Regions from separate parts of the Pseudomonas sp. Pf153 genome, predicted to be linked through region 3. Evidence: predicted binding sites of a transcription regulator. Region 3 holds the regulator's gene; each other region holds the start of a gene.
The links. The regulator FliA, encoded in region 3, starts transcription of late flagellar genes. The targets are predictions, from matches to a motif close to CTAAAGTTTNNNNNNNNNNNGCCGNTAA.
Positions count from the first base shown of each region.

Region 1: a site for FliA is predicted at 1,965-1,992, ahead of AD666_RS27095 (methyl-accepting chemotaxis protein). Genes of this name have one in related genera too.
Region 2: a site for FliA is predicted at 2,127-2,154, ahead of AD666_RS23415 (methyl-accepting chemotaxis protein). Genes of this name have one in related genera too.

Region 1 covers NZ_LHVL01000030.1:673,565-677,592, forward strand. The annotation lists gene AD666_RS26315 (dimethylsulfonioproprionate lyase family protein) at 1-571, shown strand, start outside; partial or broken gene AD666_RS27090 (HAMP domain-containing protein) at 1,667-1,870, shown strand; gene AD666_RS27095 (methyl-accepting chemotaxis protein) at 1,997-2,725, shown strand; gene AD666_RS24140 (PucR family transcriptional regulator) at 2,896-4,028, opposite strand, start outside.
Region 2 covers NZ_LHVL01000030.1:515,290-519,317, reverse strand. The annotation lists gene AD666_RS23430 (chemotaxis protein CheA) at 1-137, opposite strand, end outside; gene AD666_RS23425 (lipid asymmetry maintenance protein MlaB) at 180-464, opposite strand; gene AD666_RS23420 (response regulator) at 480-848, opposite strand; gene AD666_RS23415 (methyl-accepting chemotaxis protein) at 860-2,077, opposite strand; gene AD666_RS23410 (MATE family efflux transporter) at 2,374-3,720, shown strand; gene AD666_RS23405 (HAD family hydrolase) at 3,814-4,028, shown strand, end outside.
Region 3 covers NZ_LHVL01000025.1:698,196-702,223, forward strand. The annotation lists gene flhF (flagellar biosynthesis protein FlhF) at 1-389, shown strand, start outside; gene fleN (flagellar synthesis regulator FleN) at 506-1,336, shown strand; gene fliA (RNA polymerase sigma factor FliA) at 1,333-2,076, shown strand; gene AD666_RS18325 (chemotaxis response regulator CheY) at 2,240-2,611, shown strand; gene AD666_RS18330 (protein phosphatase CheZ) at 2,630-3,418, shown strand; gene AD666_RS18335 (chemotaxis protein CheA) at 3,449-4,028, shown strand, end outside.

The DNA.
Region 1 (4,028 bases), on a different contig from region 3:
CAGTTTCCATTTAAGATCAGTCGCACCTGATTTTGAGGATCGATTTCAAGCTGCTGAATCCAACATAATGATCAGAAAACCAGTTCCGTTCAACACCAATGATCGAAGCTTTGAACTAGTAACGTCCTGCATTAGCAATGCAAAAAAAAATCTAGCATCTTTTCCTCTTAATCTTAAAGCAATGTCTGAGTGCATTTTCAACATTGCTCCGGCACTGAGGTGGTATACGATACCTGCAAGAACCACTCCCCCCGAGTTCCAAGAGGGCCATTTGAATGCAATGATATTTGGGCCTAATGGTTTAGCAACGTTTGGCAACCTGATGCTCGGTGTTACCGTTATGCGTCCGGGTCTCACGTATCCTGAACATCGACATCGCCCCGAAGAGCTCTATATCGCGTTGTCAGATAGCGAATGGTGGCGAGAGTCTGCTTTTTGGCATAGGCCTGGCATCGGTGGAACTGTTCACAACCCGGGAAATCATTTCCACTCGATGAGATCGGGTAACACACATCACCTCTCGTTATGGCTACTATTTGGCGATGAAAAATTCGTCCCTGGTGCAGAATAATCAAGCTGCACAACCGGAGCTATAATGAAAATAAGATCAATCCAGCATTCAATAGTTATTTTTGCAGGAATTAGTTTATTCCTGATTACGGCCACACTTGTAACTTATTCCCTTTATGCAAGCTTTAAAACTCAGAGTTTTGTACACTCCCAAACCGAGCATCTTTTAGAAAATACTCTTGAAGGCCGCTTAATGGCTCTGGCCTCATCAAAGGCCGCTAAGATTCAAGCTGAATTGGCTCAACCAATGCTTATTGCTAAAGCGATTGCGCTAACAAATACGACACTAGCGAGTTCGGAAGATCTTCCGGCCCATGAAATTCTTCTGCTAAGGAATGACATTCAAAATCTCACCAAAGCTTTTTTAGTCGAGAACTCTACCCTTGTAGACGTATATACAGCTTGGGAGCCTGAGGCATTCGCTTCAAAAGCTGAGTCAAAAACGGCCGCACCATCCGATGAATCAGGCAGGTTTACCCCATGGTGGTATCGAGATACCTCTAGTCAAGCGGTGCTCTCCACTTTAGGTGATGAACTTGAGAGTCAAACACTGCTTGCTACGGGAGTTCGAGAAGGAGAATACTATCTTTGCCCCAGAGAGAAAGGTAAACCGTGCACCGTTGACCCCGCGTCTTACGATGTTGATGGCACAATTGAATTGATATCCAGCTTTAATGCTCCTTTGATAAAAAACGGTCGCTTTCTTGGCGTTTCCGGAGTTAGTTTGTCACTAGATTTCATACAGAGCCTAGCTATCCAGGCGAATCAAGAGCTCTATGATGGTGCTGGACAAGTGGCATTATTATCGGCTAATGGCAGCATCGTGGGGTTTAGCAGTGATGAAAAGAAGCTTGGGGCCAAAAGCAAAGATACGCTTAGTGCCGAATTGCAAAGTCTTGTTGACAAAGTTACCGACTCACAACCTGTATTTCAAATCGACCATGACCACGGCAGGGTTTATTTGACATACCCCTTCACCGTTGAGGGGAGCATGCCATGGATGCTTACACTTGACCTGCCGATTGATGTAGCGATGGCTGAACTGCGAGATCTTGAGCAACAGCTTTCGGGTCGGCGTAACCAAGATATCTGGGGCATGCTACTGGTGGGGCTCATTGCCTCATTGGCCGGCCTCACAGGTATCTGGCTGATTAGCGTTCGAATTGCGCGACCGATGCGCCAGATGGTCTCCATGCTGGATGACATAGCGAAAGGTGAAGGCGATTTAACACAACGGCTGGTCTCGGACAGGAACGATGAAATCGGAGCCATGGCGACAGGCTTCAACGCCTTTCTCTCCAAGCTTCAAGCTACGATCCAGCAAGCGGTATCCTCAGTCGGTGGTCTGGCGAACTCATCTCAAAGAACTGCTGAAATCGCCTCGCACACCAGTATTGAAGTTAATCGGCAATTGGCAGAGATTGAGATGGTCGCTACGGCAGTTCAGCAGATGACCGCCACCGCGCAGGACGTTGCACGAAATGCTGCGCTTGCTGCAGATGCCGCCAGCCATGCCGACTCAGCCACCGAGGATGGCAAGCGAATTGTTCAAACTGCAGCGTCTGCAAGCCTGCACCTCACCCAGGAAATACAGCGGGCTGCGACTTCGGTTAGGTCATTGGCTGAAGAAAGCGAGGGAATCAGTGCCATTCTCGTCACCATCAGCGGGATCGCTCAACAAACGAACCTGCTTGCGCTGAATGCGGCAATTGAGGCCGCCCGAGCAGGAGAACAGGGGCGAGGATTTGCTGTGGTAGCAGATGAGGTAAGGCAGCTCGCCCAGCGCACCCAACAAGCGACTGACGAGATTCAGGTCATGATCTCTCAGCTACAGCATGGAACACAGCTGGTAGTCCGCGCCATGTTTCAAAGCGAAGAACGAACTCACGAAAGCTTCCGTCAATCTGAGGAAGCTCAAAAAGCCCTGGAAACCATTGCTCAAGCTGTAGCTGTCATCAGCGACATGAATACGCAAATCGCAAGCGCAGCAGAGGAACAAAGTTCAGTAGCAGAGGAAATAAGCAGTAATGTCAACAACATCGGATCAGCTTCTAATTATGTTGCCAAAAGAGCTGTAGATGTCTCTCAAGCCAGCATTGAACTATCGAACATGGCTGAAAATCAACATAGTTTGATGAGCACATTCAAAGTATGAATATCCAAATCATCAAACTACTATTCGAGCCTTATCGACTAACGCCATAAGCCTGGGCCTTGATGAAGAAGAATCTTTTCCAGTCACCCGCAACCTGATCTCCTTTACGAAAAACCCTAACAACGCCCAGCGCCTGAAATTGAAGTTTAGGTGCTGGGTATAGTGAATATCTAGCCGCCTGGATCATTGAGGGGGCCATCTAAGGCAATTTCCATAGAGCGCAGGGCAATCCAGAGAGCCACTACCCCTTCTGTGTCATCCAGAGACCGCCCTGTAATCTCCTCAATCCAGCGAATGCGGTAAACCAAAGTCTGCTTGTGCACACTCAGAACCTGCGCTGACTTTTGCCAAGAGCGATTTTGCTCCAGGAAGATATTCAGGGTACGAATCAGGTTACTACCATGCTGCGCATCGTAGTCAGCCAGACTCCCAATCACCCGGCGATACATCATCTTCGCCTGATCCAGATCGCTCGGCAACCAGAATGCTTCGTCCAAGGCATTCTCATAGTTCACGACCTTACGAGCCTTCGTCGAATGAGCCAACGCAAGGCGATCCTCTCGTAGCGCCTCAGGTACCCTCAGCCCCACGCCAAGCTGCGCGCTGACTCCGAGTGAACACCCTAGCGCGGTTTGAAGCGAAGTATAGGACGGCTGACTGGACACAAGAATCACCAGCTCCGCCCCTGCCTGCCTGGCCAGCACCTTTATGCTCTGACGCTCAAACTCCAGCTGCCAATTTTCTGGAGCCTCACGATCTAATCGAGCGACTATTAGGTGGGTCGCTCCAGGCGGGAATCCCATTTGCTGCAGACGCTCCATAGCAGCTTTATCAGTCAGTCTCTGGTTTAGCAGATCATCGACCAATTCAGAGCCTATGCGAAGCCTACGCTCGTGCTCACCCATGAGACGCTCAAGCTCGATTGCGAGCACGGAAGCGATATGGTGAAGGATGCCGTAATCCAGGAGCTGCCCCCCAGTGGCGAGGATGGCGCACTCTGGCGACCCGGGAAGTGCCATCACCCACGCTTCGCTTTCACCGTCATGACAACGAGCGAGATCAAAGGTGAGGCGCCCGCGCGAAGCAATTACCTCTTGCCAGCGCCGTGGTAGAGGCGCAAGCCCTTGCTGCCAAGGACACAAGCTACGCGTTTCAAAGAGGTAAAGTTCAGCTGCGACGTCTGCAGAAAGTCTGAGCAATAACGCGCTCAAACCGAGATGCCGCAGTCCAATCCGCGCACTCTCGTAGAGCCTTACCACGGCAAGTCGTCGTTGATCCTCCGCATGCTGCCGGGCATCGACAA
Region 2 (4,028 bases), on a different contig from region 3:
GCACGGAAGATCGCACCGATGGCGTCATCGTCGCCTGGGTCGTTTTCCAATTGCAGCAGGGATTCCTCCATGGCTTGCAACTGTTCTCGTGCCTCGACGATGAACGTTTGTTGTGCCTGGTCGAGATTGATGCTCACGCTCATATCCTTTGTCGTGTCGGGCCGCGATACAGCAGAGGCTCAGGCCTGCAGATTGCACAGCTCGAGTGTTTCGGTGACGGCTTTGCTGCGACCGGTCAGCGTCAGTTCGGTACCGGCCTTGGGCGCCTCGCGCAATGCCATCAACAGCAGTTGCAGCCCGGCGCCGTCCATCTCGGTGACCTGCGACAGGTCCAGCGTCATGCGCGGCATATTGCCCAGGCAAGGCAGCAACTGAGCTGCCAGCTCGGCGGCGGTGTAGATCGTCAGTTCGCCGTCGATGCTGACCTGGGCGGTGTCATCCTGGGTTTCGTACAGCAACGGCATTGCAGTCTCCATCGATCAAGGAAGAATCAGCTTGGAAACCGCCGCGAGCATCTGCGCGGGCTGGAATGGCTTGACCACCCACGCCTTGGCGCCTGCTGCCTGGCCTTCCTGTTTTTTCGATTCCTGGGATTCGGTGGTGAGCATGATGATCGGCGTGAACTTGTAGCTGGCCAGCTTCTTGACCTCCTTGACGAAGGTGATGCCGTCCATGTTCGGCATGTTCACGTCGCTGATGATCAGGTGCACCTTCTGGCCGGTGAGCTTGCCCAACGCATCCTTGCCATCGCTGGCCTCGATCACGTCGTAGCCGGCACTTTTCAACGCGATGCCGACGACCTGCCGAACGCTCGCGGAGTCGTCGACAACCAATACACTTTTAGCCATGAACGGCTCTCCTAAAAGAAGGTTATTTCCTGGGAAGTCTGTTGCGCACCGGAGTCGCCGTGGTGATTACGGCGCTGCTCGTCGGTGGCATAAGTGGTTTCCATGCGCGCCAGCCATTGGCGGGCGTCGATGGGGGCGGCCTGGTCGGGCGACTGGCTGGCCTGCTGCATGTGCACATGCAGGTCCTCGATGTTGTCGCGCACGTGGCTGAGGATCTGGCTGACCCGATCCTGGAACTGCAGGCTGACCAGTACTTCGGTGAGTTCGTCACGGATACCGAAGCTTTCCTGCTGCAGCATGTCCGCCGATTCGGCGAGCCGTCCGGTCACGCTCTTGAAACGCTCCAGCACGCGCTGGATGCTCTCTTCGGAAGCGGTGACCGAATGGCTGTCCTGGTCCGCGCCGCTGGAGGCGGCCTGGACCAGTTGGGTAATGGCGGTATTGATGATGTCGACCTTGGCCGACATCTGCTGGCCGGTCTCGCTGGACTTGCTCGACAGGCTGCGCACGGCGTCGGCCACCACTGCGAATCCGCGCCCGGCTTCACCCGCACGGGCGGCTTCGATGGCGGCGTTGAGGGCCAGCAGGTTGGTTTGCGCGGCAATCGCGGCGACGTCCGCGGCCATGGTCCGCAGCTCGCCGGTGTAGGCGGTGAGGTTGCGCACCTGGGCCAGGGTTTCGTCGCGGCTGGCCTGGGTGGCCTTCAGGGAGTTGATGACCTGTACCAGTTCGCCTTCACTTTGAGCCAGCACCTGCACGGCACCGCCGCTGCTTTGTCCGGCCAACTCGCCGGCGGCCAATTGCGAGGCCTGCACGGTTTCCTCCAGGCGCGAGGAAATGCCGGTGAAACGGCTGGTCAGCGAGACGATTGCGGTTTCGGTTTGTTGACGGGAGCTTTCCACCTGCCTGGCCCAGATGGGCATGGCACCGAGGATGACTTCGTTGAGCTGTGCGCTGGCGGCGTGGTTGGCCTGCTCGATGTTGTGCAGGTCGTGGCGCGCAGTGGCAGCGGCAAAAGCGTTATCGAACCGGCGACGTTGCGAGCGTGCGTCCCAGACTCCGGCACCGATGCCTACGGCCAGCAGCACTGCGCTCAACCCCAGATTCTGTGCACTCGAGCCGTTGAGCAGCAGCACGCCGGCAGCGGCGACAATGGCTACGAGGACGGTGCTCCAGAGGATACGGGGTTGGGTTGGGGCGAAAGAATGACCGTGTGGGTACGACGTCATGGTTCGGTCCTTGAACAGTGTTGCTAACAGGTTATTGGCGAATAACTGGTTATCTGCGATCCCGGATATGACTTGAAGACCGGTCGTCCGATTCCGACCTCTGTAGGCAGAAGCTGACTCAGTAAGTGGCACTGTGCTACTTCAGATTAGACGCAGTTCGTGAAATGTCGAATCGGACTGACGAAGCTATTGTTCACGCGCCTCGCCACAAAAACGGGTCGAGTCAATTCTATGAAGTGTCTTGATTGAGCTAGATTATTGACACCCGAATCGTCGAATCCACCATCAGAGCCCCCATGCCCGACCAGCCTCTCTGGAAAACCTATCTGCTGTTCCTGGCCCCCATGGTCTTGTCCAATTTCCTGCAATCGATGTCCGGCACGTTCAACAGCATCTATATCGGCCAGATGCTGGGCACTCAGGCACTGGCGGCGGTGTCGGGGATGTTTCCGATCCTGTTCTTCTTCATCGCGCTGGTGATCGGCTTGGGTGCGGGGGCGGGGGTGTTGATCGGGCAGGCCTACGGCGCACGGGAAACCGGTACGGTGAAGGCCATTGCCGGTACTACGTTGCTTCTGGGTGCGATCATCGGGCTGACGGCGGCCGTGCTTGGCAGCGTCTTTGCCCGCCCGGCGTTGCAAGGGTTGGGCACGCCGATGGACGTGCTGGACGATGCCGTGTCCTACGCCCGGGTCATGATGTGGACCCTGCCGATACTGCTGGTGTTTGTGCTGTTCACCCAATTGCTGCGGGGAGTGAGTGATACGTTTTCGCCGCTGTTGGCATTGTTAGTGTCCACCAGCGTCGGGCTACTGCTCACGCCGGCGTTGATTCGTGGTTGGCTGGGGTTGCCGCAGATGGGGGTTCAGAGTGCGGCGCTGGCGGGGCTGCTGGGCACGGCGGCGGCCATGGCGATGCTGGTCTGGCGCCTCAACCGCCGCGAGCATGCCCTGGCGCCGGACCGGGCATTCTTCGCAGCGATGCGCCTGGACAGGGACATCCTCGCCAAGGTCCTGCGCATCGGCCTGCCTACGGGATTGCAGATGGTGGTGATTTCGTTGTCGGAACTGGTGATCCTCAGCCTGGTCAATCGCCACGGTTCGGAGGCCACGGCGGCCTATGGCGCGGTGAGCCAGATCGTCAATTACGTGCAATTTCCAGCGCTGTCGATTGCCATTACCGCGTCGATCCTCGGCGCCCAGGCCATTGGCGCCGGACGCCTGGAACGCCTGGGGCCGATCCTGCACACGGGCCTGATGATCAACGTCTGCCTGACCGGTGGGCTGGTGCTGTTGGGTTATCTGCTGTCCCACTGGCTGTTGGGCTTATTCATCACCGCCCCGGCGGCGCGGGTCCAGGCCGAACACCTGCTGCATATCATGCTCTGGAGCTTGCTGGTGTTCGGCTTCCAGGCAATCGTCAGCGGCATCATGCGCGCCAGTGGCACTGTACTCCCGACGGTGGCGATTTCCATTTTCTGCATCGTGGGTGTCCAGGTGCCCGCGGCGTATCTACTGGACGCGCACTTCGGCCTGCAAGGCGTATGGATGGCGTTTCCCGTGGCTTACCTGAGCATGCTGCTGTTGCAGACGGTGTATTACCGACGGGTGTGGCTGCATCAGTCGATCGAGCGGTTGGTATAGATCGCAGCCCAGCGACACACCACAGATCCCTGTGGGAGCGGTGTCGGGTGATGTTACAGTGACCAGCATTCTCACGCCGCCACCGAGGATCCGATGCCGATCAGCCCTCCATCGAATAACACCTACCGCGCCTTCCTCTTCGACATGGACGGTACGCTGCTCAATTCCATTGCCGCCGCCGAGCGCATCTGGACACGTTGGGCCTTGCGTCACGGAGTGGACGTGGCGACATTCCTGCCGACCATCCATGGCGTGCGTGCCGTTGACACCATCGCTCGCCAGCATTTGCCGGGGGTGGATGCCGAGGC
Region 3 (4,028 bases):
GCGATCCGGCCCTGCGTATGCAGCTTGAAAGCCTGGCCGGTCGCGGTATACGGTCAAAAAATTATCTCGTGTTGGCAACCACCAGCCAGAAACAGGTTCTAACGGCCGCTTATCACAGCTACAAGCGCTGTGGTCTGGCCGGTTGCATCCTGACCAAGCTGGACGAAACGGCAAGCCTGGGCGAGGTATTGAGCCTGGCGATCGGTCACGATCTGCCGGTGGCGTACCTGACCGATGGGCCGCGGATCCCGGATGATTTGCATCTGCCGCGTCGCCATCAACTGGTCAGCCGTGCAGTGAGTGTGCAAATGCAGGACGAACCCAGCGAAGAAGCCATGGCTGACATGTTCGCTGATATCTACCACAGCCCGACCAAGCAGGTTGGCTGAGGTAATCATGAATATTTTTTTTGTACCTACATCGATGGTCTGCCATGCAATGTTCAATGTGAACGCGCAGCCAGTAATGTGGCCTCCGTCTAAGTAAGACAAGGTAAAGAACGAACATGGGCAGCATGCATCCCGTACAGGTGATCGCGGTGACCGGCGGCAAAGGTGGCGTCGGCAAGACTAACGTGTCAGTGAACTTGTCCCTGGCTCTGGCAGAGCTTGGCCGACGGGTCATGCTGCTGGACGCCGACCTGGGCCTGGCGAACGTCGACGTGCTGCTGGGGCTCACACCCAAGCGCACCCTGGCGGACGTCATCGAAGGTCGTTGCGAGCTGCGTGACGTGCTGCTGCAAGGCCCTGGCGGGATTCGCATCGTGCCGGCCGCCTCTGGCACCCAGAGCATGGTTCATCTGACTCCGGCGCAGCACGCGGGCCTGATCCAGGCGTTCAGCGACATCGGTGACAACCTCGATGTGCTGGTGATCGATACCGCGGCCGGCATCGGTGACTCGGTCGTCAGCTTTGTGCGCGCAGCCCAGGAGGTGTTGCTGGTGGTCTGCGACGAGCCGACGTCCATCACCGACGCCTATGCCCTGATCAAGCTGCTGAACCGCGACTACGGCATGAACCGCTTCCGCGTCCTGGCCAACATGGCCCAGAGCCCCCAGGAGGGACGCAACCTGTTCGCCAAGTTGACCAAGGTCACGGATCGCTTCCTGGATGTTGCGCTGCAATACGTGGGCGCCGTGCCTTACGACGAAAGCGTACGCAAGGCCGTCCAGAAGCAACGTGCCGTCTATGAAGCCTTTCCACGTTCCAAATGCGCGCTGGCGTTCAAGGCAATCGCCCAGAAGGTCGATACCTGGCCGCTACCGGCAAACCCACGCGGGCATCTGGAATTTTTCGTCGAGCGTCTTGTGCAACAAACAGCAGGGCCCGTGTTATGACAGCCAGCGGTTACAACCATCTCTACAAGAAATCGGCACGGGACGCCCAATACGAGCTGGTGGAGCGTTACGCGCCCCTGGTCAAGCGTATTGCCTATCACTTGCTGGCGCGTCTGCCAGCCAGTGTCCAGGTCGAGGATCTGATCCAGGCCGGCATGATCGGCCTGCTCGAAGTGGCGAACAAATACGACGCTAGCAAGGGCGCCAGTTTCGAGACCTACGCGGGTATCCGTATCCGTGGGGCGATGCTCGATGAGGTCCGCAAGGGCGATTGGGCACCGCGTTCGGTCCACCGCAATACCCGCATGGTCAGTGACGCGATTCGCGCCATTGAATCTAAAACCGGGCGTGACGCTAAAGATCACGAGGTTGCGGCCGAACTCCAGTTGAGTCTCGACGATTATTACGGGATTTTGAACGATACCCTGGGCAGCCGCCTGTTCAGTTTCGACGACCTGTTGCAGGACGGCGAACACGAAGGGCTGCATGAGGATGGCCCAAGTACCTACATGGAACCGTCGCGTGACCTGGAAGATGAACGCTTCCAGAGTGCGTTGGCGGATGCGATTGCCAATTTGCCGGAGCGCGAGCGACTGGTCTTGGCGCTGTACTACGACGAGGAGCTGAACCTCAAGGAAATCGGTGAAGTCCTGGGAGTCAGCGAATCGCGGGTCAGCCAGTTACACAGCCAGTGCGCGGCCCGTTTACGGGGGCGTTTGGGGGAGTGGCGAGCGCGCTGACAGGCGGCAGGAACGCATTGGGCGAGGTTGGCGAGGCAAGCCGCGTCAGTCGCCGTACGGTGTGTTCCGGACCGTTGTCGAGTGTTGTGCCGGATTGATTGAAATGGCGCGTTCAGGTGCTGGACACGTTTAAGACTGCTTGGAGGTCGAATTGGACAAGAACATGAAAATCCTCATCGTTGACGATTTTTCAACGATGCGGCGGATCATAAAAAACCTGTTGCGTGACCTTGGGTTCACCAACACGGTCGAGGCGGACGATGGCACCACTGCCATCCCGGTCCTCAACAGCGGGAGTATCGACTTTCTGGTAACAGACTGGAACATGCCCGGCATGACCGGTATCGACTTGCTGCGTCACGTGCGCGCCGATGAAAAACTCAAGCACCTTCCCGTGCTGATGGTCACCGCCGAAGCCAAGCGCGAGCAGATCATCGAAGCGGCCCAGGCCGGTGTGAACGGCTATGTGGTCAAACCCTTCACGGCCCAGGCGTTGAAAGAGAAGATCGAAAAAATCTTCGAACGCATCGGTTAATGGCGCCACGGGGGAGCTATGGAGCATAACGAATCTTCAATGGGCGATTTCGAATCGACCCTGAAAAAACATGCCCACGAACTGGTCGAGAACCTTGAAAAAGGCCGCTTCGGCGATGCAGTCCAGATGATCCACGAGCTCAATCAGACCCGAGATCGTGGTCTGTATCAGGAAGTCGGCAAGCTCACCCGTGAACTGCACAGCGCGATCGTCAATTTCCAGATCGACCCGAACACGCCGCAGGCCGAGGAAGTCTCGCAGATCACTGATGCGACCGAGCGTCTGTCCTATGTGGTCAAGCTGACCGAGGCCGCGGCCAACCGCACCATGGACCTGGTGGAAAGCGCAACGCCCCTGGTCAACGGCCTGAGCGACGAAGCCCAGGCCTTGAGCACCGATTGGGGCCGGTTCATGCGGCGTGAAGTCGGAGCGGAAGAGTTTCGCGAGCTGGCCCGTCGCGTCGACGGTTTTCTGACGCGCAGCAGCACCGAAAACCGCGCCGTGGCGAACAACCTCAATGACATCTTGCTGGCCCAGGACTATCAGGACCTGACCGGTCAGGTGATCAAGCGCGTGACCCAACTGGTCACCGAAGTCGAAAGCAATCTGCTCAAACTCGTGCTCATGGCCAGTCAGGTGGACCGCTTTGCGGGCATCGAACATGACCGTGCGGCGATGCTCGCTGAAAAAGATCCACAAAAACATCTCTCTCAGGGTGAAGGTCCGCAGATTCATGCCGATAAAAGAGAAGACGTTGTGTCCGGTCAGGACGATGTGGACGATTTGCTGTCCAGCCTTGGATTCTGAGTTTTAGCCCTGTTTTAGGAGCACCCCTTGATGAGCTTCGGCGCCGATGAAGAGATCCTTCAGGATTTCCTGGTTGAGGCCGGCGAGATTCTAGAGCAACTGTCCGAACAATTGGTCGAGCTGGAAAGCCGTCCCGATGATGCGGATCTGCTCAATGCAATTTTTCGCGGTTTCCACACTGTAAAAGGAGGCGCCGGCTTCCTCCAGCTCAACGAGCTGGTGGAGTGCTGTCACATTGCCGAGAACGTGTTCGACATCCTGCGCAAGGGGGAGCGTCGCGTTGACTCGGAGTTGATGGACGTGGTGCTTGAAGCGCTGGATGCGGTCAACAGCATGTTCAGCCAGGTGCGCGAGCGCTCGCCCATTACCCCCGCCACGCCTGAGTTGCTCGCCGCGCTGTCGCGCCTGGCCGAGCCGCAATCGGCTGACGAAGCCGCTCCGGTCGAAGCCGTGGTTGAAGAACCCGCTGTCGAAGAGCCGGTTGCCGAAGCGTCGGGCGATATTACCGATAACGAATTTGAACAACTGCTGGACTCCCTGAGCGCGGTGAAAGCCGAAGCCCAGGCCCCGGCAGCACCTGTTGCCCCGGCTGCCGAGGGCACGGCCAGCG